3 regions of the Micromonospora sp. ATLC20 genome follow, and region 3 is predicted to be linked to each of the others. Evidence: riboswitches for the same ligand, from Rfam matches in the RefSeq annotation. Region 3 holds a riboswitch; each other region holds the start of a gene.
What was found. Region 3 has a riboswitch for cyclic di-AMP ahead of AC2CHG_RS17075 (coiled-coil domain-containing protein). Riboswitches for the same ligand answer to the same signal wherever they lie in the genome.
Positions count from the first base shown of each region.

Region 1: it holds a riboswitch for cyclic di-AMP, as region 3 does, so the genes downstream of both, AC2CHG_RS15090 (LysM peptidoglycan-binding domain-containing protein) here and AC2CHG_RS17075 (coiled-coil domain-containing protein) in region 3, are expected to answer to the same signal.
Region 2: it holds a riboswitch for cyclic di-AMP, as region 3 does, so the genes downstream of both, AC2CHG_RS13845 (C39 family peptidase) here and AC2CHG_RS17075 (coiled-coil domain-containing protein) in region 3, are expected to answer to the same signal.

Region 1 is NZ_JBXUOV010000060.1:13,696-23,986, reverse strand. It holds gene AC2CHG_RS15105 (transglycosylase domain-containing protein) at 1-1,826, shown strand, start outside; gene AC2CHG_RS15100 (M4 family metallopeptidase) at 2,239-4,302, shown strand; gene AC2CHG_RS15095 (YbaB/EbfC family nucleoid-associated protein) at 4,438-4,887, opposite strand; gene AC2CHG_RS15090 (LysM peptidoglycan-binding domain-containing protein) at 5,073-5,717, opposite strand; cyclic di-AMP (ydaO/yuaA leader) riboswitch at 5,716-5,861, opposite strand; gene AC2CHG_RS15085 (LLM class flavin-dependent oxidoreductase) at 6,033-7,595, shown strand; gene AC2CHG_RS15080 (winged helix-turn-helix transcriptional regulator) at 7,642-8,118, shown strand; gene AC2CHG_RS15075 (SDR family oxidoreductase) at 8,151-8,849, shown strand; gene htpG (molecular chaperone HtpG) at 9,214-10,291, opposite strand, start outside.
Region 2 is NZ_JBXUOV010000052.1:129-10,419, forward strand. It holds gene AC2CHG_RS13840 (hypothetical protein) at 73-837, shown strand; cyclic di-AMP (ydaO/yuaA leader) riboswitch at 1,145-1,287, shown strand; gene AC2CHG_RS13845 (C39 family peptidase) at 1,481-2,335, shown strand; gene AC2CHG_RS13850 (alpha/beta fold hydrolase) at 2,588-3,334, shown strand; gene AC2CHG_RS13855 (CDP-glycerol glycerophosphotransferase family protein) at 3,372-5,048, opposite strand; gene AC2CHG_RS13860 (D-ribitol-5-phosphate cytidylyltransferase) at 5,068-6,570, opposite strand; gene AC2CHG_RS13865 (ABC transporter ATP-binding protein) at 6,675-7,475, opposite strand; gene AC2CHG_RS13870 (ABC transporter permease) at 7,468-8,370, opposite strand; gene AC2CHG_RS13875 (TetR/AcrR family transcriptional regulator) at 8,526-9,158, shown strand; gene AC2CHG_RS13880 (DegT/DnrJ/EryC1/StrS family aminotransferase) at 9,310-10,291, shown strand, end outside.
Region 3 is NZ_JBXUOV010000073.1:17,235-27,525, reverse strand. It holds gene AC2CHG_RS17085 (STAS domain-containing protein) at 115-474, shown strand; gene AC2CHG_RS17080 (SRPBCC family protein) at 576-1,028, shown strand; gene AC2CHG_RS17075 (coiled-coil domain-containing protein) at 1,053-2,132, opposite strand; cyclic di-AMP (ydaO/yuaA leader) riboswitch at 2,137-2,267, opposite strand; gene AC2CHG_RS17070 (cation diffusion facilitator family transporter) at 2,412-3,326, opposite strand; gene AC2CHG_RS17065 (HelD family protein) at 3,418-5,535, opposite strand; gene AC2CHG_RS17060 (alpha/beta fold hydrolase) at 5,660-6,574, opposite strand; gene AC2CHG_RS17055 (carbonic anhydrase) at 6,722-7,345, shown strand; gene AC2CHG_RS17050 (hypothetical protein) at 7,383-7,712, opposite strand; gene AC2CHG_RS17045 (DUF3145 domain-containing protein) at 8,041-8,532, shown strand; gene AC2CHG_RS17040 (glycoside hydrolase family 3 protein) at 8,566-10,290, shown strand.

The DNA.
Region 1 (10,291 bases), on a different contig from region 3:
TCGACGACGCGTACTCCAAGGAGGAGATCCTCGGTTTCTACCTGAACACCGTGCCGTTCGGGCGGGGCGCGTACGGCATCGAGGCGGCCGCGCAGACCTACTTCGGCAAGACGGTACGCCGGGACGCGCCGGCCGCGCGGCAGCTCACGCCGGCCGAGGCGATGGTGCTCTGCGCGATGGTGAAGCAGCCGGAGGCGGACCCGGCCGACCCGGAGGGCTCGCCCGGCTACGACCCGCGCCGCAACGCGCTGGCCCGGCAGAACTCGATCGACAGGTGGAACTACATCCGCGACGGCATGGTCAAGCTCGGCTACCTGACGCCGCAGCAGGCGGCGGATCTCGCGTACCCGGACACGGTCCGGCCTATCGACAAGGACGCGGGCCGGTCCGACCTGGACCGGCCGACCGGCCTGGTGGTCAACCACGTGCTCGCCGAGCTGCGCGAGACCGAGCCGTTCCGCGGTAAGCCCGACGAGGTGATCCGCGACGGCGGCTACCGGATCGTCACCACCATCGACAAGCGGGTGCAGGACGCGGCCGAGGCGGCGGCGGACATCCGCCGCGACACCGCGCCGCAGGCGGTACGCGGCCAGCCGCGCAACTGGCAGGCGGCGCTGGTGGCGGTGGAGCCGGGCACCGGCCGGGTGCTCGGCTACTACGGCGGCGACAAGGGCTCGGGCGCGGACTACGCCGGCTGGTACTACGACGAGAACGGCGAGACCCGCGGGTTCGGCCAGCATCCGCCGGGGTCGTCGTTCAAGGTGTACGACCTGGCCGCGGCCGTCCGCGACGGGATCTCGGTGAAGCAGCGGTTCGACTCGCCGGACACCAAGGAGTTCCCCGCCTCGGGGCGCACCAAGGGCAGCGCGGCGGGGCCGATCCGCAACGCCGAGCACGCGCCCTGCCAGCCGGACTGCGCGCTCTGGGAGGCGACGGTCGCCTCGCTGAACGTGACCTACTTCGAGCTGACCGAGAAGCTGGGCACCGCCAAGGTGATCGAGACGGCGCGGCAGGCCGGCGTCGAGTCGATGTGGGAGACGGTGCGGGGCAATCCCCGGCCGCAGCGCGTCGACCTGCGCAGCGACCCGGCCGACGAGGTGGCGAAGCGGTTCTCCACCGAGGTCGGGATCGGGCAGTACGGCATCACCGTGCAGGACCACGCGAACGGGATGGCGACGTTCGCCGCCGGCGGCAAGCGTGCCGACGCGCACTTCGTCCGGTCGGTGAGCAAGGACGACGAGGACGTGTGGACCGAGCAGTTGCGTACGACGGATCTGGGCCTGGACCGGGAGGCGATCGACCAGCTCGACTGGACGCTGCGCCGGGTGCGGGCCGCCGAGCTGGGCAACGGCTGGGACTCCGCCGGCAAGACCGGCACCTGGCAGGCCGGTCGGAGCACCACGCAGAACGTGCACACCTGGATGGTGGGCTGGACCGGCGCGCTCGCCTCGGCCGTCTGGCTGGGCACCACCGACGGCAAGCCGCTGCGGACCAAGGGCGGCAGCTACGAGGTGTACGGCTCGACCGGCGCCGCGCCGATCTGGCGGCAGTTCATGACCCGGGCCACCGCGGCGATGAAGCTCGACCCGGAGAAGTACCGCTTCGGTCAGCCGGCGTTCCCCGGCGATACCCCGGAGCCGACGCGGTCCGCGCCACCGCCGCCGACCACCGCCGCGCCGACACCGTCGGAGTCACCGAGCCCCAGCCCGTCCTCGTCGAGCCCGAGCCCGGAGCCGACCGGGCGGCCGACCTCGCGGCCGACGCTGACGCCGTCGCTGCCACCGCTGCCCACCGTGTCGCCGACGCGGACCCGCGGCCCGCGCTGACGCGGCCGGGCGACGGCTCGGCCGCCGCCCGGCCGCAGGGGCGGCGGCCTCGCGTCTATGCGCGCCATTCGCACACAGCGGCAACGTCCGCAATTTGCACCGGCGTCCATCCACCGTCGGCGATGTTCGCCCTGATCAGCGCCTATTGAAGATCATGGTTGCCTGAATCGACGCGTGCGGCGACACGCCCGACTGTCAGTCGTTGCCCAGGTCACTTATTGCTCCGGGCTCGCGCGGCGTGTGATTGTGCACCAGCGAGCCGCCGACCCCCGGCGAATCGCGACGGTCGATCTGTCGACCCGGAGCCACGCCGGCAGCTCCGGTGACCGGCCGTCACCCTGCCTCGCACCACCGCGCCGCCCGTCCCCACCGGGCTCCGTGCGGCGCGCCTGTAGAACAGGAGCAAACCCCCGTGAAACTCTCACCTCGCCTCGCCGCGCTCACCGGCGCGGCCGCGACCGGCCTGCTCGCCGCAGGAACCGCCGCCGCCGTGCAGGCCGCGCCACCCGGACCCGCCGCCCCGAACCCGGCGCAGGCCCGCGCGACCGCCGCCGACTCCGCCCGCGCCCTGGTCGCGAACCGCCCCGCCTACCTGCAGGCCGGCTCCGACGACGCGTTCGTCCAGAAGCCGGTCATCTCCTCCGAGGGCACCCAGTACGTGCCCTACGAGCGCACCTACAAGGGCCTCCCGGTGGTCGGCGGCGACTTCGTGCTCGCCACGGACTCGGCCGGCAACCTGAAGTACGCCTCGGTCGCCCAGCAGCGGCCCATCGGCGCCCTCGCCACCACGCCCGCGCTGACCCCGGCCGCCGCCGCGAAGACGGCGCGCGCCCAGCTCAAGACCGTCGACGCGGTCGAGGGCACCACGCTCGTGGTCTACACGCTCGGCGCCGCACCGGCGCTGGCCTGGGAGACCACGGTACGCGGCACCGGGGCGGACGGGCCCAGCCGGCTCACCGTCGACGTCGACGCCCGCACCGGCGCGGTCCTGCGCAAGCAGGAACACGTCGTCCGCGGCACCGGCACCGGCGCCTGGAACGGGCCCAGCCCGCTCACGCTCAACACCACCCAGTCGGGCTCCACGTACACCATGAAGGACCCGACCGTCACCAACCTGAGCTGCCAGGACGCGGCGAACAACACCACGTTCAGCGGCTCCGACGACGTGTGGGGCAACGGCACCGCCACGAACAAGGAGACCGGCTGCGTGGACGCGCTGTTCTCCGCGCAGACCGAGCACAAGATGCTCGCCCAGTGGCTGGGCCGCAACGGCGCCAACGGCAACGGCGGCTACTGGCCGATCCGGGTGGGCCTCAACGACCAGAACGCCTACTACGACGGCAGCCAGGTGCAGATCGGCAAGAACACCGCCGGCCAGTGGATCGGCTCGCTGGACGTGGTGGCGCACGAGATCGGCCACGGCATCGACGACAACACCCCGGGCGGCATCTCCGGCGGCGGCACGCAGGAGTTCGTGGCTGACACGTTCGGCGCGGCCACCGAGTGGTTCGCCAACGAGCCGTCCAGCTACGACGCGCCGGACTTCCTGGTCGGCGAGAAGATCAACCTGGTCGGCTCCGGCCCGATCCGCAACATGTACAACCCGTCGGCGCTCGGCGACCCGAACTGCTACTCCAGCAGCATCCCGTCGACCGAGGTGCACGCCGCGGCCGGCCCGGGCAACCACTGGTTCTACCTGCTCGCCAACGGCAGCAGCCCGACCAACGGGCAGCCGTCCAGCCCGACCTGCAACGGCAGCAGCGTGACCGGCCTGGGCATCCAGAAGGCCATGAAGATCATGTACAACGGCATGCTGCTGAAGACCTCGTCCTCGTCGTACCTGAAGTACCGCACCTGGACGCTGCAGGCGGCGAAGAACCTCTACCCGGGCAGCTGCGCGGAGTTCAACACGGTCAAGGCGGCCTGGGACGCGGTGAGCGTGCCGGCCCAGTCCGGTGACCCGACCTGCTCCGGCGGCACCCCGACGCCCACGCCGAGCACCACGACCACCCCTCCGTCGGGCGGCTGCTCCGGCAACAAGCTCGCCAACCCGGGCTTCGAGTCGGGCAACGTGAACTGGAGCGCCTCGTCCGGCGTCATCACCACCGACAGCGGCCAGGCCGCGCACGGCGGCTCGTACAAGGCGTGGCTGGACGGGTACGGCTCGTCGCACACCGACACGCTCAGCCAGTCGGTGACGATCCCGGCCGGATGCCGGGCGACGTTGAGCTTCTGGCTGCACATCGACAGCGCGGAGTCGACCACCAGCACCGCGTACGACAAGCTCACCGTCAAGGCGGGCAGCACCACGCTGGCCACGTACTCAAACCTGAACAAGGCCACCGGCTACGTGCAGCGGTCCTTCGACGTCTCGTCGCTGGCGGGCACCACGGCGACCATCTCGTTCAGCGGCGTGGAGGACAGCTCGTTGCAGACGTCCTTCGTCGTCGACGACACCGCGGTCACCCTGAGCTGACCGTGGCGTAGCGCGGCCGGTCGTCGTCCTCCCGGCGGCCGGCCGCCTCGTCGTGTCAGGCCGGTGCCGCGTCGCGCGTGGTCGGCGCCGCGTGCGGGTGCGGCGCCTCGTCGTGCCGGGGCGTGTGCGGTCGGGTCAGACCGCGCGCCCGGCCCGGGAACCAGCGCCGCGGTCGCGGTGGATCCGCGCGGCCGCCTCGTGCATCGCGCGGCCGAACAGCTCGGCCTGGTCGCCCATGCTGCCGAGCCGGGCGGCGAGCGCGTCGGCGTCGGCCCGGGCCGACGCGCTGACCCGGTCGTCCAGCTCGGACAACGCGGCGTTGGCGGCGGTCACGAGGTGTCCGCAGAGGACGTCGAGGGGCTCGCCGGCCAGCTCCGGGTCGATCGTCACGGAATCGAGCCGGCCACCCTGGACGGCGACCGCGCGGACCCGGCCGCCGGCTGCAGTGCCCTCGGCGAGCAGCAGGTCGCCCGGCTCGCCGTCGGCGTGTGCCGAGGCCCGGGAGCGCATCGCGGTGAGCGCCTGCTGCGTGCGGGTCAGCAGCTCGTCGATGCTCGCGGCCGCCGAGAACGGGTCGTTGGTCATATCCGCGCTTTCTTCACGTCTTAGCCGAGCATGCGTGACCCTAGCAACCGGCTCCGACGAATCGCCGTCACCGGCCGGTCCGGGTCGCGTCCCGGCGCCGCGAGCAGGCCGGACACCGGCCACGCGGCGTGTCGCGGACGGCCGGGCGCCCGGCCGGGGCGAACCGGCCGGGCGCTCGGACGAGGTCAGCGCAGGCGCAGCTGCTGACCGGGGAAGATCAGGCCCGGGTCGTCGCCGACCACTGCACGGTTGCGCTCGTGCAGGGCACGCCAGCCGCCGTCGACGCGCTGCGCCACGGCGATCTCCGACAGCGTGTCCCCGCGCCGGACCACGTACGTCCCGGCGCCGGACGACGGCCGCGGCGCCGCCTTCGTCGTGGCGCGTTCCGGCGCGGCCTTCGTCGCGGCGGCCCGCTTCGGCGCCGCCTTCCTCGGTGCCGCCTTCGTGGTGGCCCGCTCGGACCGGGTCGCCGTGCTGGCCGAGCCGCCCTTCTTGCCGCAGACCGGCCACGCGCCGATGCCCTGGCCGCGCAGCACCTTCTCCGCGACGGCGATCTGCTCGGACCGGCTGGCCAGGTCGGCGCGCGCGGCGTACTTCTGGCCGCCGTAGCCGTTCCAGGTGGTGCGGGAGAACTGGAGCCCGCCGTAGTAGCCGTTACCGGTGTTGATCTTCCAGTTGCCGCCTGACTCGCAGCGCGCGACCGCGTCCCAGTTGACGCCCGCGCTGGCCGGAGCGGCCGGGCCGAAGAGGGTAGCGGCGCCGACGGCGGCGCCGGCCAGGACCGCTCCGAGAGCGGTACGGCGGCTTCGGGCTGAGTATTCAGTTGCCATGTGGATTCCTCCACGCCGACGAGGTGAGCTGTCGGGTTCGGGCCGAGGAGCCCGGCCGCCGGTGGCGGCTTCACCCCGAGGTGACGATGCACCGTGGAACGTGTGGTTCCCCCGCTCCCGCACGAGGTTCGGTTACCGGGGCCGGCGGCGGGATTTGGCGTTTCCGGCCTGCGGTGTCCGCGTCTGCGAACGAAACCGACGCTAGGAGCGATTTGTGACGATCGTCTACTTCTTGTGACGCTCTTCACCCGGCCGGGCGACCGGCGGCGGCGCTACGGTGGCAGGGCCAGGCAAGATCACGGGAGGGCTTGACGGATGACCGATCACGGACACGAGCTGACCTTCGGCGGCTTCATCACCCCCGCCGCCGGGCAGCCCGACCAGGTGGTGGCGCTGGCCCGGCTCTGCGAGCAGGTCGGGCTGGACCTGCTCACGTTCCAGGACCACCCGTACCAGCCGGGCTTCCTGGACACCTGGACGCTGATGTCCTACGTGGCCGCCGCGACCGAACGTATCCGCCTGGCCGGAAACGTCCTCAACCTGCCGTTGCGCCAGCCGGTGGTGCTGGCCCGCAGCGTCGCCAGCCTGGACCTGCTCACCGGCGGCCGGGTCGAGCTGGGACTCGGTGCGGGCGCGTTCTGGGACGCGATCGAGGCGGCGGGCGGGCGACGCCTGTCCCCCGGCGCCGCCGTCGAGGCCCTCGACGAGGCGATCCGGGTGATCCGCGAGGTCTGGGAGACCGACCGTCGCGGCATGATCCGCGTCGACGGCGAGCACTACCGGGTGGTCGGCGCCAAGCGCGGTCCGGCGCCCGCGCACCCGGTGGGCATCTGGGTCGGCGCGTACAAGCCGCGCATGCTGCGCCTGGTCGGGCGCGCCGCGGACGGCTGGCTGCCGTCCCTGTCGTATCTGCCGAAGGGCCCCGACGAGCTGCCCGCCCTGAACGCGCTCGTCGACGAGGGCGCTCAGGCCGCCGGGCGCGACCCGGCCGCGATCCGCCGCATGCTCAACGTGACCGGCACGTTCGCCCGCTCGTCGGCCGGTTTCCTGGCCGGGCCGCCGGAGCAGTGGGTGGAGGAGCTGGCCGGGCTCACCCTGGAGCACGGCATCACCACGTTCATCCTCGGCAGCGACGAGCCGCGCGCGATCCAGATCTTCGGCCAGGAGGTCGCGCCCGCCGTGCGGGAGCTGGTCGCCGCCGAGCGCACCGCGCCCGCCGGCGGAACCCGCACGGCCGCCGACGAGCAGACCGCCGCCGCCGGCCCGAGCACGCTCGGCGTCACCCCCACCCCCGACCCGGGGGTACGCCTGAGCGCGCGCCGCCCCTGGGACGAGTCCACCCGCCCGAGCGCCCCGCCGCCGCCGGCCGGGCGCGTCTACCCGGCCCGCGGACAGGCCGCCGGGCAGCATCTGGTGGACGTGCACGACCACCTGCGCCAGGAGCTGGCCCAGGTGCGCGATCTGCTGGAACAGGTCAAGCAGGGCACTGTCTCGCCGGGCCGGGCGCGGGCCGCCCTCAACGAGATGACCATGCGGCAGAACAACTGGACGCTCGGGGCGTACTGCGCGGCGTACTGCACGATGGTCACCCAGCACCACGGGCTGGAGGACGCCTCGATCTTCCCTCACCTGCGCCGCTCCGAGGCCGGGCTGGCGGCAGTGCTGGACCGCCTCGAGGAGGAGCACGTGGTGATCCACGGCGTGGTGGAGAGCGTCGACCGGGCGCTCGTCGAGCTGGTCCGGCACCCCGGCGACTTCACGCAGCTCCAGGAGGCGGTGGACCTGCTCACCGACACGCTGCTGTCGCACCTGTCGTACGAGGAGCACCAGATCGTCGAGCCGCTGGCCCGGCACGGATTCTTCCCCGGCCAGCTGTGAGGTAGCTGACTTCTGCTTCCCTAAGCCAGGGGGTACCGTCGGCGCCATGACGGACCTCCTCGCGCAGCGTGACTCCTGGTCCACCGCCAACTGCTCGATCGCCCGGGCACTGGAGGTGGTCGGCAACCGCACCACGCTGCTCCTGCTGCGGGAGGCGTCGTTCGGCACCCGCCGCTTCGACGACTTCGCCCGGCGGGTCGGCGTCAGCGAGCCGGTGGCCGCCGCCCGCCTCAAGCAGCTCGTCGCCGACGGGCTGCTCGACCGGCGTCCCTACCGCGAGCCCGGGCAGCGCACCCGCGACGAGTACGTGCTCACCGCGAAGGGCAGCGACCTGATCCCGGTGCTGGTCGCGCTGCGGCAGTGGGGCGACGCGTACGCCGCCGACGAGGCGGGCCCGGCGGTCCGGGTGGCCCACGACGAGTGCGGCGCCCCGGTGCACGCCCGGCTGCGCTGCGACGCCGGGCACGACGTACCGCCCGGTGAGCTCGCCGTCCTGCCCGGTCCGGGCCTGCTGTCCGCCTGACTCCCCTCCCTCACCACACCTCGGAGCAACACATGAAGATCGCTGGAAGCACCGCCCTGGTCACCGGCGCCAACCGCGGCTTCGGCCGGCACCTGGCCGCCGAACTCGCCGCGCGCGGTGCCACCGTCTGGGCCGGCGCCCGCAACCCGGACGCCGTGGACCTGCCCGGCGTGACCCCGGTACGCCTGGACGTCACCGACCCCGCGTCGGTCGCCGCCGCCGCGGAGCGGGCCGGTGACGTGACGCTGCTCGTCAACAACGCGGGCGTGAGCACCGGCACCGACCTGCTCGACGGCCACCTCGAGAAGATCCGGCTGGAGCTGGAGACGCACTACCTCGGCACGCTGTCGGTGGTGCGGGCGTTCGCGCCCCGGATCGCCGCGAACGGCGGCGGCACGATCCTGAACGTGCTGTCCGCGCTGTCCTGGTTCACGTTCCCCGGCGTCGGCGCGTACGGCGCGGCCAAGGCCGCCGAGTGGTCGATGACGAACGCCCTGCGCCTGGAGCTGGCCGGCCGGGGCGTCCGCGTCGCGGGCCTGCACGTGGGCTACATGGACACCGAGATGGCCGCCGCCGTACCCGGCCCGAAGGCCCACCCGGCCGACGTCGCCCGGCTCGCCGCCGACGGCATCGAGTCCGACAGCTACGAGATCCTGGCCGACGACGTGGCGCGCCGGGTCCAGGCCGGACTGTCCGGCGGGGTGGCCGCGCTCTACCCCGCCCTCCCCTGAGCCGACCGGGCTCGCCGCCCCGGCGCACCGGCTCAGCGGCCCCTTCACCAGCCAACGGCGATTACGGCCGGCCGCGCGGCTGGACACCAGGCCGGCGCCTCACCGGCTCCACCAGATCCAGCCCGACCCACACCCGTCCACTCAGGCAGGCCCTGCCGACGCGGGCCTGCAGAGACCACCCACCGGGAGCTCACTCACCGAGCCCGCTCCCTCCATCTGGGACTGATCTTCCCCATCCTGGGACAAGCCAGCTTGATCCACGCCAGCTCGGCGAGGTGGCGGTATCGGGGGCATCCTGATACCGCCACCTCGGCGTAATGGAGTCGATCAAGCCGGCCGGGTCCGGCCGGCGGGGCGGGTGGGGCTACAGGCCTCGGGCCAGGCGGTCGGCGAGGATCCGGGTGAACCGGGCCGGGTCGGCCAGCTCGCCGCCCTCGGCCAGCAGCGCCATGCCGTACAGCAGCTCGGCGGTCTCGGTCAGCGCCGCGGCGTCGGCACCCTCGCCGTGCGCCTTGCGCAGCCCGGTGACCAGCGGGTGGGCCGGGTTCAGCTCCAGGATCCGCTTGACCCGGGGCACCTCCTGGCCCATCGCCCGGTACATCTTCTCCAGCGTCGGCGTCATGTCGTGCGCGTCGCCCACCACGCAGGCCGGCGAGGTGGTCAGCCGGGTGGACAGCCGCACCTCCTTGACGCTGTCGGCGAGCGCGCCGCCGAGGAACGTGAGCAGGTCGGCGTACTCCTGTCGTTCCGCCTCTGCCTTCTCCTTCTCCTCCTCGGTCTCCAGGTCCACCTGCCCCTTGGCGACCGAGCGCAGCGTCTTCCCGTCGTACGCGCCGACGCGCTCGACCCACACCTCGTCCACCGGGTCGGTGAGGATCAGCACCTCGTAGCCCTTGGCGCGGAACGCCTCCAGGTGCGGCGAGTTCTCGATGGTGGCCCGGTTCTCGCCGGTGGCGTAGTAGATCTCGCTCTGCCCGTCCTTCATGCGCTCCACGTAGTCGCGCAGCGTGGTCGGCTCGGCCGGGTCGTGGGTGCTGGCGGCGCGGACCAGTTCCAGCAGCGTCTCGGTGTTGTCCGGGTCCTCCAGCAGACCCTCCTTGACCACCGCGCCGAACTCGGTCCAGAACGTGCGGTACGACTCGGCGGACATGTCCTTGAGCGTGGCGAGCACCTTCTTGACCAGCCGGCGGCGCACCGCGCGGATCTGCCGGTCCTGCTGGAGGATCTCCCGGGAGATGTTCAGCGACAGGTCGTGCGCGTCCACCACGCCCTTGACGAAGCGCAGGTAGTTGGGCATCAGCGCGTCGCAGTCGTCCATGATGAACACGCGCTTGACGTAGAGCTGCACGCCGCGGCGGCCCTGCGGGGAGAACAGGTCGAGCGGGGCGTGCGAGGGCAGGAACAGCAGCGCCTCGTACTCGAAGGTGCCCTCGCCGCGCATG
Region 2 (10,291 bases), on a different contig from region 3:
GTGGCCTTACCGGCCCGCCCCGGCGAGATCGTGCGGGTCCTCCCGCCAGGTCCTTCCCGTGAGGTGCCGACCATGTCCCAGACCGCTCTGTACCACTTCCTCACCTCCGTGCCCGAGGCCGCCGCCATCTGGTCCTTCCTCCTGCTGCTCGCGCTCGGCCTGCTCGCCGCCCTCGTCGCCCGGCCCGAACGCGACCCCGTGCCGGAGGCCGCCCCCGAACCGGCCGACGCCGACGCCGCCCGCCACGACGACCTGATCCGGTACGCCGAGGAGGTGGCGGTGGCCGCAGCCGGAGCCGCCCAGACGGCCCGTCGCCGCCGGGAGCGGTGGCTGGCCGCGCAGGACGAGGCGGACCGGGCCTGGACCGCGTACGACGAGGCGGACGCCGCCGCCCGCCGCTTCGCCGGTGCCGCCGCGCTGCCCGCCCCGCGCACGCCGCGCACCCCTGCCGAGTACGCGGCCCGGGAGCGCTGGCTGCACCACGCCGCCATGACGGCGCACTGGCGGGGCGACCTGACCGCCCGTCAGCTCGCCGACGTGCTGGCGCGCCGCAACGGGTGGGATCCGCGCCGGCACCCGGCCGAGCAGGAGATCATGCTGGCCCGTACCGTCCGGGACGGGCGCCGGGCCGGATGGGAGAGCGCCGCCGCGCGGGAGCGGTCGGCCTGGCGGGACGCCGAACTGGCCGCCGAGGCCGCCCGGACGCTCGCCGCCGAGGCGTACGCGGCCACTGCGGCGCTGCGGCCCGCCCCGGCGTACCGGAGCGCGACGGCGAGCGCCGTGCCGGTGGCCGCGACGGTCCGTAACGCCCGCTGGCGCCCGGCCCGGGTCGGCTGAGGTCTCGTCTCGACCGAATCGTTACCCGGAATGTGGTGAGCCCGGTCACCCGGGCCGTCGAAACGGGCGCCGGGCGCAGAACGGGTCATCGAGTCCCGCGATTGCCGGTCGGGTGCTCGCCGTCTGTCCGCTTTCCGCCGCCGGGCGCCGTCGAAACTGCTTGTCCCATTGAGCGAAGTCAGTAACCGGGTGTTCCGAAATCCGTTACCGCGGATCACGTTTACGCAGGTGGGAGCGCTTGGCAGGGGACATACCCACCGGTAGTGTCGGCGCGTCCGATGCGGTAATCGATCGCCGACGGCGACGCCGCGCCGACCCGCCTAATCGTGTTCCACGAACCGGGGACCCATGAGCACCATCGGGGTGAATCCGCGGGCCGACGGCCTGCGGTAGGGCGTACTTCCCGCCCGAATCCGTCAGCTAACCCGGTCGGCGGCCACGGAAGGAGTAACCCCTCTTGCCCACCCCTCGATCGTCCCCCCGCCTCCACGGCGAAGCGGTGCCCGCGCGCGCCTGACGCGCGACCGGCAACCGCCCCCTGGGCGCCCGGCATCACGGGCGTTCCCGATCCCCCGGCCATCCGGCCCCGCCAGCACGTGTGAGTTCCTCCGCGTGCCGGGCCGGTGTGTGCCGCTCACGCCCCGTGGAGGATTTTGTGAAGCACCACCTGAAGCGTCAGCTGCGACGGATCGTCACCGAACGCCCGTACCAGATCATCGCCGGATCGGCCGCCGCGCTCGTGCTGGCCGCCGGTGCCGGAACCGTCGCCACCGCCGGTGACGACGCCCCGGTCCAGGAGAACACCGCCGCGGTCGCCGACCTCGGCTCCGCCCGTCTCGGCGAGCAGCCCGCCAGCCGCAGCGAGGCCCGCATCGCCGTGCCGCAGGCGTCGTCCAGTGCCTCCGCCTCGCCCAGCGCGTCGCCGAGCGCCTCCCCGTCCGCGAAGGCCGCTGCCGATCCGGACACCACGCCCAAGGCCAAGCCGAAGCCGCCGTCGAGCAAGTCGCTCGACTACGACTACCAGGCGCAGATCAACTACTTCTACTGCGGCCCGGCCGCGGTGCGCAACGCGCTCAGCGCCGCCGGCATCGAGCGCAGCCAGGACGCGCTCGCCGGCCCCCTCGGCACCACCGAGATGGGCACCAACTCGGCCGAGGACACCACCCGGGTGCTCAACCAGCAGGTCAAGGGCAACCCGTACCGGACCCGCATGATTCCCGGCACTGCCACCCCGGCCCAGATGGACCGCCTCCAGGCCGATGTGGTCGAGGCGATCAGCAACGGCCGCGGGGTCGTCGCGAACGTCGCCGGTACGGCCACCGACACCAACGGCGGCTGGCACTCGTTCCCGGGCGGCCACTACGTCGCCGTGGTCGGCTACAAGGACGACGGCCGGACCGTGCGGATCGCCGACTCGGCCGACCCGTCGCTGCCGTCGTACTGGGTCACCACGATCGACCTGGCGCACTGGATCGCCAGCCGCGGCTACTCCGCCTGACCGTCCCGCACACCCGAAGGCCGGCACCCCACCCGGGGCGCCGGCCTTCCTCGTCCCGCCCCCGCCCTCACGCCGTCTTGGCGCGCCGATCTTGGACTTGTGGCACCCAGTATGCCCGGCTCGCCCGCTATGGAAGGTGCCACAACTCCAAGATCGAGGGTGAGTGCGGAGTGTGGGTGGCCGGAGCCGCGGCGAGGGGTTCGGCGGGGTTCGGTCTCGCGTGTCCGGGGCGGGCGGTGGCAGACTGCGCCAATGGGCGATGCGACGGGGAAGCGGCACCTGATTCTCCTGCACGGCATGGGTGCCACCGGCGAGGTGTGGCTGCCCTGGGCGCCGCTGCTGGAGCGCCGCTGGCCCGGCCGCTGGCTCGCCCCCGACCTGGCCGGTCACGGCTGGTCGCCGCCGCTGCCCGGCTACTCGTTCGAGGCCCTGGCCCAGCGCGTGGTGGACGGGCTCGGGCCGGTGCGGCTCGGCCCCGACGACCGGCTGGTGCTGCTCGGGCACTCGCTCGGCGGGGTGGTGGCGCTGGCGCTCGCGGCCCGGCAGCGCGGGCTTCCGGTCGACGCGGTGGTCGGGCTCGGCATCAAGGCGGTCTGGTCTCCGGCCGAGCTGGCGAAGTCGGCGGAACTGGCCGCCCGGCCGGTCACCTGGTTCGCCACCCGTGACGAGGCGGCCCGGCGCTACCTGCGGGTATCAGGGCTCGCCGGGCTGTTCGCCCCGGACCACCCGGTGGTGGACGCGGGACTGCGGCGGGAGGACGGCCGCTGGCGGCTCGCGATGGACCCGGCCGCGTTCGCGGTCGGGGAGCCCCGGCTGCCGGTGCTGCTGGCGGCCACCGGTGTGCCGGTGCTGCTGGCCCGCGGCGAGGCGGACCCGATGGTGACCGACGCGCAGCTCAAGGAACTGGGCGTGCCGGTGGCGACGCTGCCCGGGCTGGGCCACAACGCGCACGTCGAGGACCCGGAGGCGGTGCTCGCCCTGCTCGACCCGTACCTCTGAACGGGCGAGCCGGCCCGCGACGGGCCGGCTCGCGCTTCTAGCCGGCCGCGCGTGGCCCCGGGACCGCCCAGTCGGGCTCCAGCTCCCGGCGGGCGGCGGTGAGGAACGCCTCGGCGTAGGCGTCGGCGGGGAAGTCGCCCAGGTAACGGGTACGTGCCGCCCAGCGCTGTGCCGCCTTCGGGTCGGCGTCCAGCAGGTCGGTGAGCACCTCGTCCACGTTGGACATGTCGCGCCGCAGCACGTAGCCGGACGCGGCGAGCGGGAACCGCTCGACGAAGTGCTCACCGTCGGCGCCGGTGTCGGTGACCGCGTACGGCTTGCCGGAATACAGCCAGTCGGAGATGACCCCGGAGACGTCGGAGACCAGCGCGTCGGCGCGGTTGACGCACTCGGTGAGCGTCAGCTCGCGGCTCGCGGCGGCGCCGAACAGGTGCGGCCGGCCGGTCCTGGCCCGGTCGGCGGCGAGCAGTTCGGTGAGCCGGGCGAGCTGGCGGGCCGAGGCCGGGTTCTTGCCGGTGTACGGGTGGGCGCGCAGGATCACCACGGCACCCCTGTCGATCAGCCGGCGGATCAGCGTCTCGGCCACCGGCAGTGAGCAATAGTTGGCGTCGGCGTGGTGCCCGGTCCAGGTCGGGGTGTAGAGGACCGTCGGGTGCGCCGACGGGGTGACCGGCTCCCGGCGTACCTCGATGGCCTCGACCTGGGGGCGGCCGACCACGACGAACTTGTCGGCGGGGATCTCCACGCCGGCGCGGGCGTACCTGTCGATCGCGGCCTGCCCGGCCACGAAGATCTTGTCGAAGATGGCCGAGACCGGGTTGGCGCTGGGGGCCTTGTCGCTGTCGCCGTGGTGCAGCTGCACGTGGGTGAGCCGGCTGAACCGGATCAGGTGGGCGTTCTTCGCGCCGTGGTTGACGTAGAACGCGACCCGCAGGCTGGGCACCAGCGCCTCGTCCAGCGCCTTCAGCGTGGGGCAGAGGACCACCGGGGCGCGGGTGGCGGCGGCCACCGCGGGCAGGAGCTCCGGCTCGCGCAGCACCACCATGAATGGGCGGCCGATTCGTTCCAGGTACGGCAGCCACATGGTGACCTGGTACTCCGAGCCGGGCGGGGCGGAGAAGTGCAGCACGAACTCGGGCTGGTGGCGGCGCAGCGCCCGGCCGACCGGTCCACCTCCGGCTGGTGGCCGGAACCGGCGCCGGGCGAGGTCCAGCGCGACCGCCCCGCATCCGGCGCCGACCAGCAGCGCGGCGACCAGCGCGGTCCAGGCGGGCAGCGTCAGGGCGGCGGCGAGCGCCACCACGGCGAGCAGCACCAGCAGCGCGTCGCCGAGCCGGGCGGCGACCACTGGTGTCCACGTGCGGACCGGGAGGTTCGCCGCGCGGATCTCCAGCGCGCCGGCCTGCCGCAGCGGGCCGACCAGCAGCACCAGCCCGAGCAGCACCAGCGCGGTGGCGGTGAGCGCCGGGTCGAAGCCGTCGTCGAGGCGCCGGGCGTAGCCGACCAGGATGCCGGCGGCCACGAGCACCGTCTCGGCGAGCCCGTCGGCGGACGGCCGGACGCGGCGCTCCCAGGCGGTGGCGGCCAGCGCCGCGACCGCCAGGGCCAGGCCCCAGCCGGTGGCGCCGGTGAGCGCCACGACGAGGAAGGCCAGCACCGCCAGCCCGGTGGTCAGCCCCCGGGCGAGCAGCTTGCGGACCAGGTCACCACGCATCTGGTACGTCCCGTCGGGTTCAGGCTTCGGCGGACAGCTCGGACCGGTGCGGGCCCGGCTGGGCCGGTACGGCGGCCACCTGCTCGCCGGGGGACCGGCGCACGTCGACCACCTGGCCGGTCAGGTCGGAGATCAGTACGTCCAGGGACGCCTGCGCGACCGCCTCGGAGGAGAGCAGCGTGTGCTCCGGCTCCTCGCCGAACGCCCGCGTCCGCATCGGAGTGGCGGTGCGCTCCGGGTTGACGCAGTTGACGCGTACGCCGAACTCGGCCCACTCGTCGGCGAGCGCCTGGGTCAGGTTGACCAGCGCGGCCTTGGTGGCCGAGTAGAGCGCGTAGCGGGCCCGGCCCCTGGTGTACGAGCTGGACGTGTAGAGCAGCAGCTGGCCCTTGGTCTGCTGCAGGTACGGCAGGGACTGGCGCGCGATGGTGACCGGGCCGACGAAGTTGACGTGCAGGAGACGGTCCATCGTCTCGGTGTCCATCTCGGCCAGAGCGCCCTTCTCGAGGATGCCGGCGGTGACCACCACGTGGTCGATCCGGCCGGTGGCCTCGAAGGCGGTCTTCAGCGCGGCGGCCACGTCCTCGGCGCGCTCGACGTGCGTGCCGGTGGTGGAGCGGCTGAACGGGAAGACCTGTGCACCGTAGGAGCGGGCCAGTTCGGCCAGGTCGTGGCCGATGCCGTAGCTGCCGCCGAAGACCACGATGGTCCGGCCGGTCAGCTCCTCGGCGTAGCTGCGGTGGTCGGTCAGCCGGGGCGCCTGCGCGGCGGCGAGCTGGAACAGCTTGTCGGCCAGGTGCACGTCGACCGGGTGGGTGACCTTGATGTTCTCGTCCGAGCCGTCGATCACCTTGATCGGCGTGCCGGGCAGGTAGCGCAGCACCACGCCGCAGTCGTCGGTGGCGGCGAAGTCGGGGTCGCCCTCGGCGCGCCGGTACGCCTCACGGATGGTGCCGGAGCGGAACGCCTGCGGGGTCTGGCCGCGGCGTAGCCGGGAGCGCACCGGGATGTCGGTGATGCAGTCGTCCGCGTCGACCTGGATGATCGTGTCGGCGGACGGGATAGCCACGTCGACAGCCGAGTACGTCCAGAGCGCGTTCACGCACTCGCGCACGATCCGGGCGCTGACCAGCGGGCGGACCGCGTCGTGGAAGAGGATGTTGACATCGCCCTCGCCGACCGCGTCGAGCGCGATCCGGGTGGTGTCGTTGCGGGTCTCGCCGCCCTCGATCACCTTGGTGACCTTGCGGAAGCCGGCGTCGGCGACGATGCGCCGCGCGTCGTCGACGTGACCGGTGGCCATCAGCACGATGATCTCGTCGATCTCCGGCGCGGCCTCGAAGACGGCCAGGGTGTGCTCGATGATCGGCTTACCGGCGATCTTGAGCAGCTGCTTGGGGATGCCCAGCCCGAGGCGCGTACCGGTCCCCCCGGCGAGGATCACGGCCACCGTACGCGCGGGGCGCCAGGGTGCCGGGCTCGCCGGCGCGGCGTCCGGTGCGGTGGTGTGGTCCTGCGTCATTGCCGTACCTCACTCTGGGTGAAAGGGGATGGGTCCGAAAACCTTAACGCGTACGCGGGAGCGCACCGCTCCGGGCGGAACCCGGTGCGGTGCGCTCCGACGCGCTACTTCTGGTTCTCGTACGCGTCGCAGACCTCCTTGGTGGGGCCGTCCATCTTCAGGACGCCGCTCTCCAGCCAGATGGTCCGCTCACAGGTGTCCCGGATCGAGCCGATCGAGTGGCTGACCAGGAAGACGGTGCCGGCGCTGTCGCGCAGTTCGCGGACCCGCTGCTCGCTGCGGACCCGGAACTTGCGGTCGCCGGTGGCCAGCGCCTCGTCGATGAGCAGCACGTCGTGCTTCTTCGCCGAGGAGATCGCGAAGCGCAGCCGCGCGCCCATGCCGGACGAGTAGGTGCGCATCGGCAGCGAGGCGAAGTCGCCGCGCTCGTTGATCCCGGAGAACTCGATGATCTCCGGGGCGATCTTCTTGACCTCGTCCGGGTGCATGCCCATGGCGAGGCAGCCGAGCACCACGTTGCGCTCACCGGACAGGTCGTTGAGCAGCGCGGCGTTGACGCCGAGCAGCGACGGCTGGCCCTGGGTGTAGACGGCGCCGCGGGCCGGCGGGAGCAGCCCGGCGATGGCCCGCAGCAGCGTGGACTTGCCGGAGCCGTTGCTGCCGATCAGGCCGATCGCCTCACCCTCGTACGCGGTGAAGCTCACGCCCTTGACCGCGTGCACCTCGCGGATGTTCGGCGCCTTGGTACGGGAGACGATCCGCTTGAGCGCGGAGACCGGTGTGGTGCCGCCGGTCGCGCCCTTGTGGATCCGGTAGATGACGTGTACGTCGTCCACCACCACGGTGGGGACGCGGCCCGAGTCGGTCACCGGGCCGGCGTTCAACGGCAGGGTCTGCTCAGCCACGGCCGTACTCCTTCTCTCCGCGCCAGAAGTAGACGAACCCGCCGGCGCCCATCACGACCGCCCAGAACACCCCGAGCGCCCACAGCTTCGCCGGGGAGCTCACCAGGTGCGCCTGGTGCGAGTCGAGCAGCGCGTAGCGGGCCAGCTCGATGAAGACCAGCGGCGGGTTCCACTCCAGGATGTTCGCCGCCCAGTTCGGCAGGTGCTCGCGGATGAGCGTCACCGGGTAGAGCACGCCGGAGGCGTACAGCCAGGTGCGCATCACGAACGGCATGACCTGCTTGAGGTCGGTGACCTTGGAGCCGAGGCGGGCCATGACCATGCTCAGCCCGACGTTGAAGATCGTCTGGAGCAGCAGCATCGGGAGGATCAGGACCCAGCGGAAGGTGAGCGGCTCGCCGGTGACGAGCACGATGCCGGCCAGCACCACCATCGACATGAGCAGCTGCTGGAGCTGCACCAGCGTGACCGTGATCGGCAGCGCCGCCCGGGGGAACTGGAGCGCCCGGATCAGGCCCAGGTTGCCGGTGATCGCGCTGACGCCGTTCGAGGCCGCGGTCTGCGTGAAGATGAAGATGAAGACGCCCGTGCACAGGTACGCGATGAAGTTCGGCACGTTCCGGTGCTGGCCCAGGATCACGCCGAAGATCAGGAAGTAGACGGCCGCGTTGGTGAGCGGTGTCAGCACCTGCCAGAGCTGGCCGAGCTGGGTGTTGCTCAGCGAGGAGGCGACCTTCGCCCGCGAGTACGCGGTCATGAAGTGCCGGTACGCCCACAACCGGCGGGCGTACTCACCCAGGGCGGGTCGTTCCCCGGCCACCCGTAGCCCGTACCGCTGGGCCAGCTGGGCCCGGGTCAGTCCGGATTCGGGGTCGGCCACCGCGGTGTTGGCCATGTTCAGGCGCTCCGATCTTTCGTGCTGATGGGGAGCAGTGCGGTGAATGAGATCCAGCGTGGCCGGGCGGGGAGGAGCCGCCTCGCTGCTGCATGGAAGGTAGTCCACCGAACGTCGGGACGCAACCGTACCGTCGTTGCGCTACATTGTTCCACGTGACGACCGAGAAGAGGCGTGCTCCGGCCGGCGCGGCGGTGCTGCGCGGGGAGATCACCAGTGCCATCCGCGCCGCCGTGATGCAGGAGTTGGCCGAGGTCGGCTACGGTCGCCTCTCCATCGAGGCGGTGGCCCGCCGGGCCGGTGTGAGCAAGACCGCCATCTACCGCCGCTGGCGTTCCAAGCTCGATCTGGTGCTGGACATGGTCTCGGCGGTGGCGGGCCGGAACATCCCGCTGCTGGACACCGGCAGCCTCCTCGGTGACCTGGAGATCCTGCTGCACGTGATGGCGCGTGCACTACGTCACCGGCTGGCCGCGCAGATCATCCCGGACCTGCTGGCCGAGGCGGCCCGCAACCCGCAGATCGCGGAGAAGTTGCAGGCCGCCCTGGACGACTACCAGCAGGCGGTGGGCCGGATCCTGATCGGCCGCGCGGTCGAGCGCGGCGAGCTGTCCCCGGCCACCGACAGGCGGGCCGCCGTCGATCTGATCGTCGGTCCGGTCTACTGGCGGATGGCGATCTCCCGGGCCCCGCTGGAGCCCGCCGAGGTGCCCCGGATGGCGGCCGCGATCGTCGCCGCCCTGCGGGTAGCATGCGTGGAGCCTGTGCGCGACGAGGTGGAAGTGTGAGCCCCGGGCCGCCCCCGGAGGTCCGTCGCCGATCATGAACAGAAGGTCACAACCGGTCGGACAATCAGTGCGAACGGCTGGTTTTCCCGACAGAGCGGTACCATCCCCCGAAATGTCTCCCATGAACCACGCGTCGACAGGAGGAAGCCCCATGGCCGGGCCGCATCCAGAGTTCATTCCCCCCGCACGGCCGATCATCGGCGAAGCCGAGATCGAGGCGGCCGTCCGGGTGCTGCGGAGCGGCCGGGTCGTGCAGGGCCCCGAGGTCGCGGCGTTCGAGGAGGAGTTCGGTGACCTGGTCGGCGGCCGGCACTGCGTCGCCGTCAACTCCGGCACCTCCGCGCTCCAGCTGACGCTGATGGCGCTCGGCTTCGGCCCGGGCGACGAGATCATCGTCCCCTCGTTCTCCTTCGCCGCCAGCGGCAACGCGGTCCGGCTGGTCGGCGCCGAGCCGGTCTTCGTGGACATCGAGCCGGGCAGCTTCTGCGTCGACCCGGAGGCGGTCGCCGCGGCGATCACGCCGAAGACCGTCGCGATCATGCCGGTGCACCTCTACGGCCACCCGGCCGCGATGGACCGGATCATGGAGATCGCGCAGCAGCACGGCCTCGCCGTGGTCGAGGACGCCGCGCAGGCGCACGGCGCCGAGCTGAACGGCACCCCGGTCGGCGCCTTCGGCACCGCCGGCTGCTTCAGCTTCTACCCGACGAAGAACATGCACTCCCTCGAGGGCGGCATGATCACCACCGCCGACGCGGACCTCGCCCGCACCCTGCGGCTGCTGCGTAACCAGGGCATGGAGCAGCGGTACGCCAACGAGATCGTCGGCGCCAACATGCGGATGACCGACGTGGCCGCCGCCATCGGCCGGGTGCAGCTCACCCAGCTTCCCGAGTGGACCGAGCAGCGCCGCGCCAACGCCAAGTTCCTCGACTCGGCGATCACCGGCATGGTCACCCCGCCGGTCGCCGACGGCGCCAAGCACGTCTACCACCAGTACACGGTGCGGGTGCGGGGCGACCGGGACGCCGCCCAGGCCCGCCTCACCGAGCTGGGCATCGGCAACGCGGTCTACTACCCGACCCCGATCCACCGGCTCAAGCCGTACCTCGTGGACGGCAAGCCGGGCGCGT
Region 3 (10,291 bases):
CCAGTTCGCGAATTGCTCATCCCGGGGGGTGGCGACCGGGCCGTTGGAGGAATACTCTCGGTCGCGGCCCGCGTACTGATGAGGCGCCCGTCATGGGCGAGTGGAGGTGCTCGCGTGAGCCTGTCGATCGTGAAGTCGGTGCGGCCGGGTGGTGTCGTCCAGATCGCGCCCCGTGGGGAGATCGACGTCGACACCGCGTACGAGGTGCGGGAAGCGATCGCCGAGGTGCTCGCGAAGGGCCGTCCCGCGCGAATCGAGCTGAACATGCGGCTCGTCACGTTCATCGACTCGGTCGGTATCAGCGCCATGGTCGCGGGCTTCCAGACCTGCGAGGTCAGCGGCGTCAAGCTCGTGGTCACCGAGCCGAGCCGGTTCGTGCACCGGCAGCTCTGGGTGACCGGCCTGCTCGGCCTGTTCGGCGCGCCCGAGCCGTGGTTCGCCGACGACACCCCCGAGGTGCTGCCCGGCGCCTGAGCGCCGTTCACACCCCCTGCGGCCAGGGGACCTTCTACCCGTTGCCAGTCCGGCGTCGGTACGGGACGATCGTCGCGACGCACGACGGCGAGGGGGCCCGCTTGCAGAGCAGCGACAGCTTCAGCTACACCGTGCAGGCCCGGTGCACCCGGGCCGAAGCGGTGGCCCTGCTGGGTGACCTGAGTCGCCAGGGTGAGCTGCATCCGCTGATCGTCCGGGTCCGGAAGCTGCCGGCCCGGCCGGGCGCGCTGGCCAGCTACGCGATCACCGACCGGCTGCAACTCGGCCCGCTGCACTTCCCGGTCACGTACCAGGCGGACGTGCTCGTCGCGAGCGAGGACGAGGTCGTCACAGTGGCGCGGCAGCAACCCGCGACGACCGTCCGCAACCACACCCGCCTGCGCGACGAGCCGGACGGCACGGTACGCATCGACGTGGAGATCACGCTCACCGCGCCGGCGCCGCTGTTCGGGTACGCGTTCCGCCAGGCCCGGGCAGCTCACCTGGGCCTGGCGGCGCGTCTCGGCGCGACCCTGGAGGGCCGGCCGGCCTGATCCGGCCGACCCTGCAGGGCGTGCTCAGTACACCGACAGGTGCACGTGGTTGGTGTGGTCGCTGGACGGGTCGCCGTTGCCGCCGCTGTACGACTTCCACCCGCTGCTGGGCAGCCAGATCTGCTTGAACCAGATCACGTAGAGCACGGCGAGCGGGTCGGCGTTGCGCACGAAGTACGCGGCCAGGTTGTTGCCGTACGTCCGGTCACCGCCGGAGGCGACGCCGCCGAAGCCGTTCTTCTGCGCGGCGAAGTCGCAGGCCCGCCCCTTCGGATGCTCACCCGAGCCGCTCGGCCGGTGGCACGAGACGTACCTGGTGAAGCCGGCCGCCTTTGCCTGTTGCAGAGCGTGCAGCGTGCGCGGCGTGATGCAGCCGTTCGCCGGCGTCGGGTCGTTGACGCTGCACGACTCCGACGGCCAGGAGCCGTCCGAGTTGCGCGGTGCCGGCTTCGCGTTCTTGCTGGAGGTGCCCTGGACGCTGCCGCCGCCGCTGCTGTTGTTGCGCGAGGCGCGGTCGTTGGCGACCTCCAGGGCGCGCTCGGCCTGTTCCTTGCGCTTGCCCATCACCGTCACCTGCTTGCGCTGCTCGCGGATCTCCCCGTCGAGCTGGGCGCGGGTGCGGGTGGCCTCGTCCCGGGTGGTGATCAGGTCGCGCAGCGTACGGTCCTCGTGCGCGGCGACCTGCTCCAGTGCGGCGGCCCGGTCCATGAAGCCCTCCGGGCTGCTGCTGCCGAGCAGCGCCCCGGCGGTGCCCAGGCGGCCGTTGCGGTACGCCACCGCGGCGATCTCGCCGACCTTGGCGTCGCGTACGGCCAGCTCGGCGCCGACGGTCTTGAGCTGGTCGTTCAGTTGCTTCTGGCGGGTCACCGACCGGTTCAGCGCGGCCTTCGCCTCCAGCCAGCCCTTGCTGGCCGCGTCGAGCTGGGCGCGCAGTTCCGGCGTGCCGCCCTCGTCGTCGCCGCCGGGTGCGGCGGCGAGCAGGCCGGTCGCCGGTGCCGCGGAGGCGGGGGAGACCGGAACGGTCGCGACGCCGAGGGTCAGCGTCGCGACGAGCAGGGCCGCCAACCGGGCGGCCGTCCGTCGTACAGGTGCCACTGGGGGCATTCACACGTCCTTCCGTCAACGCCGACCGGGTTAGCTGACGGGTTCGGGACGGAAGATCCCTACCGCTGACGCGGATGCACCCCACGTACGTGGTTCCCCGGCTCGTCCCTGCGGACGATTAGGCGACGGCCGCCCCACCGGGGCCGGGTGGCGTCCGCGGGTGCGGCCGCGACCGAGACTACCGGCGCTGCCCGGGCGCGGCTCCGTCGAGCAACGCCGCTAGGCGGGGCAAAACCGACATAAGACTACATTAGTCACAATGATTTAAGTGTGTCCTAATCACCACTCGGTCTTGCCGCACACTCCGGCCGACGCTCCGGGTTCGACCTGCAACGTGGCGTGATCGATGGAGAAGTCCTCGTGCAGGGCGGCCCGCGCGGCGGCCAGCACCCCGGCCGGGTCCACGCCCGGGTCGGTGGTCAGGTGTGCCGAGGCCACCTCCATGCCCGAGGTGAGCGTCCAGACGTGCAGGTCGTGCACCTCGGCCACGCCCGGTACGGCGGCCAGGCGGTCGTGCACGGCGGTGACCTGGAGGTGCTCCGGCGCGGCCTGCACCAGGATGCGCAGCGCGGCCCGGCCGAGCCGCCAGGTGCGCGGCAGGATGAACAGGCCGATGCCGACGGCGACCAGCGGATCGGCCCACCACCAGTCGGTCACCGCGATGACCAGCGCGGCGGCGATCACGCCGAGCGAGCCGAGCAGGTCGCCGAGCACCTCCAGGTACGCCCCGCGCAGGTTGATGCTCTCCTTCGACCCGGCGCGCAGCAGCGCGAACGCGACGATGTTGGCGAGCAGGCCGAGCACCGCCACCACGAGCATCGGGCCGGCCAGCACCTCCGGCGGCTCGCCGAACCGGCGTACCGCCTCGACCAGGACGTAGATCGCGACGGCGCCGAGCAGCACGGCGTTGGCGAGGGCGGCGAGCACCTCCAGCCGGTAGAGCCCGAACGTGCGCTGCGGGTCGGTGCCGGCGCGGCGGGTGGCGGTGATCGCCGCGAGCGCCATGCCGATGCCGAGGACGTCGGTGAACATGTGCCCGGCGTCGGAGAGCAGCGCCAGCGATCCGGTCGTGAAAGCGGCCACCGCCTCGACCACCATCAGGGCGGCGAGCAGCGCGAAAGCGGCCCAGAGGCGGCCCCGGTGGCGGTGCGCCGCGTTTGTCACCGCGCCGCTGTGGTCATGACCTGCGCCCACGCCAACACCCTCCCTGCCGCGTACCGGCCAGGCCCAATGTATGTTCACATCGCTATGTATGCAAGTGAACTGTGGGTGCCGGCGGGACCGGTCACCCCACCGGGTCGAGCGTGGTCAGACGCTGGGTGGCGCGGGACAGCGCCACGTACAGCGTGCGCACACCCGAGCCCGGGTCGGCCCGGATCTCGCTCGGCGCCACCAGCACCACGCCGTCGTACTCCATGCCCTTGGCCTGCAGGCTGGTCACCACCTGCAGGCGGCCCGCGCCGAGCCCGCCCAGCCAGCCGGCCACCTCGTCCCGGCGCGGCACCGGCGTGATCACGCCGACGGTGCCCTCCACCTGCGCGAGCAGCGCCTCCGCCGCCTCGACGGTGGCCGCCGGCAGGTCGGCGGCGGCCACCGTGCGCTCGACCGGCGGCACGCCGGTGGACCGCACCGCGTCGGGCAGCGGCAGGTCCGGGTAGAGGCGGCGGATCTCCGCCGCCGCCACCGCGAAGATCTCCGCCGAGTTGCGGTAGTTGGTGGTCAGCTCGTAGCGGTGCCGCTTGCGCCGGCCCAGCGCCTGGTCACGGGCCCGGTCCAGCTCCTGCGGGTCGCCGGTCCAGGCGGTCTGCGCCGGGTCACCGACCACCGTCCAGGACGCCAGCCGCCCGCGCCGGCCGACCATCCGCCACTGCATCGGCGAGACGTCCTGCGACTCGTCCACCACCACGTGCGCGTAGTCGCGGTAGTCGTCCGGACGCTCCCGCGCCGCAGCGCGGGCGGCGCGCTGCCGGTCGGCGTACGTGCTCAGCTCGCGCACGCCACCGGCGAGCTGGTACGGGTCGCGCTTGGGCCGGGCCCGCTTCACCGGCTTGCCGAGCAGCGCGTCCAGCTCGTCCAGCAGCGCGATGTCGGCCACCGTCAGCCCCTCGGTCGCCAGCGTCCGGTAGGCGTCGCCGAGCAGCCGGATCTCCGCCGAGGAGAGGATCCCCCCGGCGTAGCGGCGCAGCCGGTCCGGGCGGGCCAGCCAGTCCAGCACGTGCCGCGGGTGCAGCCGGGGCCACCACGCCTTGAGGAACTCGCGGAACTCGGGCCGCTCGATGATCTCGTCCTCGAACGCGGGCTGCTCCGGCAGGCGTCCCACCCGCAGCGTGCGGGCCTGCGCGTAGAGCGCGGCGAGCACCGCGTCGAACGCCGCCCGGCGCACCTCGTTGCGGCGCGCCCCACGGGCCAGCGTCCGGTCCCGGATCGCGTCCAGCGCCGGCCGCTCCAGGCGCAGCAGCTCACCCCGGTAGAGCAGGCGCAGCTCGGCGGGGGAGTCCGGCACCGCGTCGCGGACCGCGCGTTCCAGCACCCGGCGCATCCGCAGCGACCCCTTCACCGCCGCCACGTCCGGCGGGTCGGTCCGGGACGCGGACAGCCCGGGGAACAGCGAGCCCAGCGAGTGCAGCGTGGCGGTCTCCTCGCCCAGCGAGGGCAGCACCGAGGCGATGTACTCGACGAACACACCGGACGGGCCGACCACCAGGATGCCGCCGCCGGCGTACCGGGCCCGGTCGGAGTAGAGCAGGTACGCGGCCCGGTGCAGCGCCACCGCCGTCTTGCCGGTGCCCGGGCCGCCGGAGACGATCGTGACGCCGTTGCCGGGGGAGCGGATCGCCTCGTCCTGCTCGCGCTGGATGGTGGCGACGATGTCGCGCATGCCCCGGCCGGTGGCCCGGGACAGCGTGGCCAGCAGCGCCCCGTCGCCGACCACCGCCATGTCCGGCGGCGCGGCCTCCGGGTCCAGCAGGTCGTCCTCGATCCGGGTGACCTTCTCCGAGGCGGACTGGATCGTGCGCCGGCGCACCACGCCGCGCGGCTCGGCGGGCGTGGCCTGGTAGAACGCGGCGGCGGCGGGTGCCCGCCAGTCCACCACCAGCGTCTCCGCGTCCACGCCCCGCACCCCGAGACGGCCGACGTGCAGCACCTGCCCGGTACGCAGGTCCAGCCGCCCGAACACCAGCCCCTCGTGCTCGGCGTCCAGCACGTGCCGGCGCTGGGCGGCGTGGAAGACCATCGCGTCCCGCTCGACAAGCGCGCCGAAGTTGCCGACCCGGGCCAGCCGGTAGCCCTCCCGCTCGGCGTCGGCCGCCGACCGGCGCAGTTCGGCCAGCCGGGCGTACACCCGGTCGAGGTGGCGCTGCTCGGCGGCGATCTCCCGGTCCAGCGTGGTCTGGTCGGTCAACGCGGATGCTCCTGTGTTCGGAGGGCACGGCGGGCTGAATGAGGGTACGGGCCGCCGGCAACCGGCACGTCGGGGCATGCCGCGCACGTGGCGTACGTCAGTGCCGCTCGCGAGCCGGAGACGCTCAGAGGCGGGTCGCCGGGCGCCCGGCCAGCACCCGGTCCAGCACGCCGGCGAGGGCCGTGTTCACCTCGTCGGGGCGCTCCATCATCAGCATGTGCCCGGCACCCGGGCAGACCGTCAGCTCCGTGCTGGGCAGCGCGGCCGCGATCGACTCGGCGCAGGGCGGCGGAGTGAGCCGGTCCCGGTCCCCGACCAGCGCGGCGGCCGGCAGCCCGCCGAGCGCGGCGAGCGTCTCCAGCCGGTGCTGGGCGCCGATCGAGGCGCGGAAACCGCCGATCGAGCGCAGCGTGGCCCGGGCCACCGCGGAGGTGACCAGCCGGATGTCCGCCGGGTCGCAGCGGTCGCCGAACAGCATCCAGCGGATGCTCGGGCGCAGCGCGCGCAGCAGCGCGTGCGGTGGCCGCCAGCCGCCGCAGCGGGCCAGCACCCCGGCGCCGGTGGTCTCGGCCAGCCGGATCAGCCGGGTGATCCGCGGGGACAGGCCGTACGCGGTGTGCGTGTGCCCCTCGGCGGTCGTGGAGACGAACACCAGACCGGCGGTACGCGCGGCGAACCGGTCGGGGTGGCGGTGGGCGTACTCCATCACCGTCATCCCGCCCATCGAGTGCCCGACCAGGACGATCGGACCGGACGGGACGATCTCGTCGACCACCGCCGCGAGGTCGTCACCGAGCTGGGCGAGGGTGGCGTCGCGCAGTGCCAGGCAGCTCGACCGGCCGTGGCCGCGCGCGTCGTAGGTGACCAGGCGGACCCGGCCGCCGAAGCGTTCCCGCAGCTCGGTGACCTGGCGGTGCCAGCTGCGGCCGTCCAGCGTCCAGCCGTGCAGCAGGACCGCGGTGACCTCGGCGTCGACCGGCCCGGTGACGCTGACGTGCAGGCGTACGTCGTCGGGGAGCCGCAGTTCCAGGTCCGGCATCGTCCACCTCCCGGCCCGCCGATGTGTGTCCACCAGATGACCCGGCGGTGACACCGGCGTTACCCGCCATGAGACCACGGCAACCGGCCCGGAGAGAAGATTCCGGTCCGGCCCCACGGCGTCGGATCGGTGACCAGGCTGGGAGACATGCCGTCCACCAGTCCGCGCGCCGCGCTGGCCGAGCTGCTCGCCGGCAACCGCCGCTTCGTCAGCGGCCAGCCGGTGCACGGGCACGACGTCACCGCCGCCGCGGCGGTGGCCTCCGGCGACCAGCAGCCGTACGCGGTGGTGCTGGGCTGTATCGACTCGCGGGTGCCGTTGGAGGCGATCTTCGACCAGACGTTCGGTTCGATCTGCGTGATCCGTACCGGCGGGCACGTGCTGGACCGGGCCGTCCGCGGCTCGATCGAGTACGTGGTGGAGCAGCTCGGCGTGCGCCTGGTGATGGTGCTGGGGCACGAGCGCTGCGGCGCGGTCGGCTCGACGGTCGAGGCGCTGCGCACCGGACGGCGGCCCGGCGGCGACCTGGCGTACGTGGTGGACGGGATCGCCCCGGCGGTGACCGACGTCGGGGTGGACGACCCGGACGCGCACCCGCTGGCGATCCGCCGCCACGTCCGGCGCACGGTGGCCGCGTTGCGCGCCGACGACCGGCTGGCCGGGCCGGTGGACGCAGGCGAGCTGGCGGTGGAGGGCGCGCTCTACGACCTGGCCACCGGCGAGGTGACGCTGCTGCCGCAGGAGGAGACGCGAAACCGCCCGCCGGGATGATCCCGGCGGGCGGTAGCGGTGGTGCGGGTGAGGGCGCTCAGCCCTCGAAGACGCCGGCCTCGACCAGGCGCTTCTCGGTGGCGTCCCAGCCGTGGCCCGGGTGGGCGGCGGCCAGGCCGTTGATCTCGGCGCGGATCTTGGCGGCGTGGCCGGCGGCGGCCAGCACCCGGATCTCCTCGACGAAGGCGTCGGAGTCGGTGCGCAGGTGCGCGGTCTTGCCGTTGGTCAGGTTGCGCACGTAGGCGTGCTTGCCGCCGTTGAGCGGGATCAGGTACTTGAACTCGCCCAGCACGCTGAGGGCGCCACCCTGGCCAGCCTGGCCGGCCCGGACGGACGCGCGCGCGGTCTTAGAGGTGTTGCTCGCCACGGAGGTACTCCTTGCAGACGTACGGTGGGGACGGAAGGCCGTCCGGGGGCTGTGCGAGTGACGCCCGGGTGGGCGCCGGCCCGCGAAGATGTACGGCGGCACAGAGAACCGCCCAGAGAACTGTACACGACCACGACACCTGGCTGGTCGTCGCGGCGTCAGAGGGCATAACCAGGTCCGCCACCCGGGTATTTCCCGCTCCGGGGCCCGGCGAATTTTCCGATTCGCTGGCGCACCACCAGTCACACGGGTCATCATGTGTGCCAGGTACCACTCGGTAGGACGAGGTCGTAGGGGAAGACGCACCTCGGCTCACCGGGAGGTCACCGTGCCAACGCGTGGCGTCGTATACGTCCACTCGACCCCGCTCGCCGTGTGCTCGCACGTCGAGTGGGCGATCGCGCGCGTCCTCGCCGCGCCGGTCAACCTGCACTGGACGGCGCAGCCCGTCGATCCGGGCGCCCGTCGCGCCGAGTGCGGCTGGACCGGCAGCCCGGGGACCGGCGCGGAGCTGGCCGCTGCCCTCCGGCAGTGGCCCATGATCCGTTTCGAGGTCACCGAGGAACCCAGTCCCGGCGTCGACGGCGAGCGTTTCATGTACGTACCGGGCCGGGGCCTGTTCCGGGCCGCTGTCGGCGCGGCCGGCGACATCCAGCTCGGCGAGGACCGCCTCCGCAGCCTGATGGCCGCCGCGCGCGGCCCGGAGGCGCTGGCCCACGCCCTGGACAAGGCGCTCGGCACCGCCTGGGACGCCGAGCTGGAGCCCTACCGGTACGCCGGCGACGGCGCGCCGGTGACGCTGCTCACCCGGGTCGGGTGACGGCGGCCGAGTTGCCCCGATACGGTGGGCCGCGTGTCGATTTCCCCGCGGCGCTCCGCCGTCGCGCTCGCCGCACTGACCGCGCTGCTCGTCTCCGGGTGCTCGGACGGGCCGGACCGGCCCCGGCCCACCCCGACGAGCCCGGGGCCGTCGTCCGCAGCGCCCGCGCCGAGTGACCAGCCGGCCGCCGATCCGGCCGCCCGTGCCGCCGCGCTCGTCGGCACGCTGAGCGACGAGGACCTGGTCGGGCAGGTGCTGATGCCGTACGCCTACGGCAGCTCCGCCACCCAGGTGTCGGCCGGCTCGGCAGCCGGGAACCGGGCGCTCGCCGGCGTCGACACCCCCGCCGAGATGGTGGCGAAGTACCGCCTCGGCGGGGTGATCCTGGTCGGCTTCAGCGCCGACGACCCCACCTCGGGCAACCAGGCCACCACGAACGTGGACAACCCCAAGCAGGTCCGGGCGCTCACCGACGGGCTGCGCGCCGCCGCCGGCAAGCTGCCTGCCGGCGCCGCGCCGTTCCTGATCGGCACCGACCAGGAGTACGGCGTGGTCACCCGGATCACCGACGGGGTGACCCTGCTGCCCAGCCCGCTCGCCGCCGGCGCCGCCGGGAACCCGGCACTCACCGAGGCCGCCTGGCGGGCCGCCGGGGCCGAGCTGGCCGCGATGGGCATCAACCTCGACTTCGCGCCCGTCGCCGACGTGCTGGCGACCCGCAGCGCGGTGATCGGCTCCCGCTCCTTCGGCGCCGACCCGGCGACCGCGTCCCCGCAGGTGGCCGGCGCGGTACGCGGCCTGCAGGCCGAGGGCGTCGGCGCCGCCGTCAAGCACTTCCCCGGGCACGGCCTGAGCGCCGAGGACTCGCACACCGAACTGCCAGTGATCAAGCAGTCCCGCGCCGAGCTGGACCGCCTCGCGTTCCCGCCGTTCCGGTCCGGCATCGGCGCCGGGGCCATGGCGGTGATGTCGGCCCACCTGGACGTCAAGGCCGTCGACCCGGGCACCCCCGCCACGTTCTCCCGCAAACTGCTCACCGACGTGCTGCGCGGCCAGCTCGGCTTCCAGGGCGTGGTGATCACCGACGGGATGAACATGGCCCCGGCGAAGAAGTGGTCGCCGGGCGAGGCCGCCGTACGCGCGCTCAACGCCGGCAACGACCTCATCCTGATGACCCCGAACGTCACCCAGGCGTACGACGGGCTGCGCGCCGCGCTCAAGGACGGCTCGCTGCCCCGCGCCCGCCTGGTCGAGGCGGTCACCCGGGTGCTGACCATGAAGTTCCGGCTGGCCGGGCGGGACACCCCCGCGCTGTCCACGCTCGACGGCGCCGCCCACCGCAAGGCCGCCGACGACCTGGCCACCGCCGCGGTGACGGTGCTGCGCGGCAAGTGCGGCGGCGCGGTGGCCGGCCCGGTGAGCGTCACCTCCTCCGGCGGCCGGGAGCGCACCCGCAAGCTGCTGACCGAGGCGCTCACCGCGGCCGGGGTCAAGGTGGTGCCCTCCGGCGGCACCGTGGTGCACCTGGTCGGGTACGGCGACGGCGCGAAGGACCTGAGCGCCGGCGCCGCCGTGACGGTGGCGATGGACACGCCGTACGTGCTGTCCGGGGCGAAGTCCCCGACGCTGATGGCCACCTACTCGTCCACCCGCGCCTCGATGACCGGGCTCGCCGCGGTGCTCGCCGGCAAGGCCCGCCCGGCCGGTCGTTCCCCGGTGCCGGTCTCCGGCCTGCCCGCCACCACCTGCCGCACCTGAC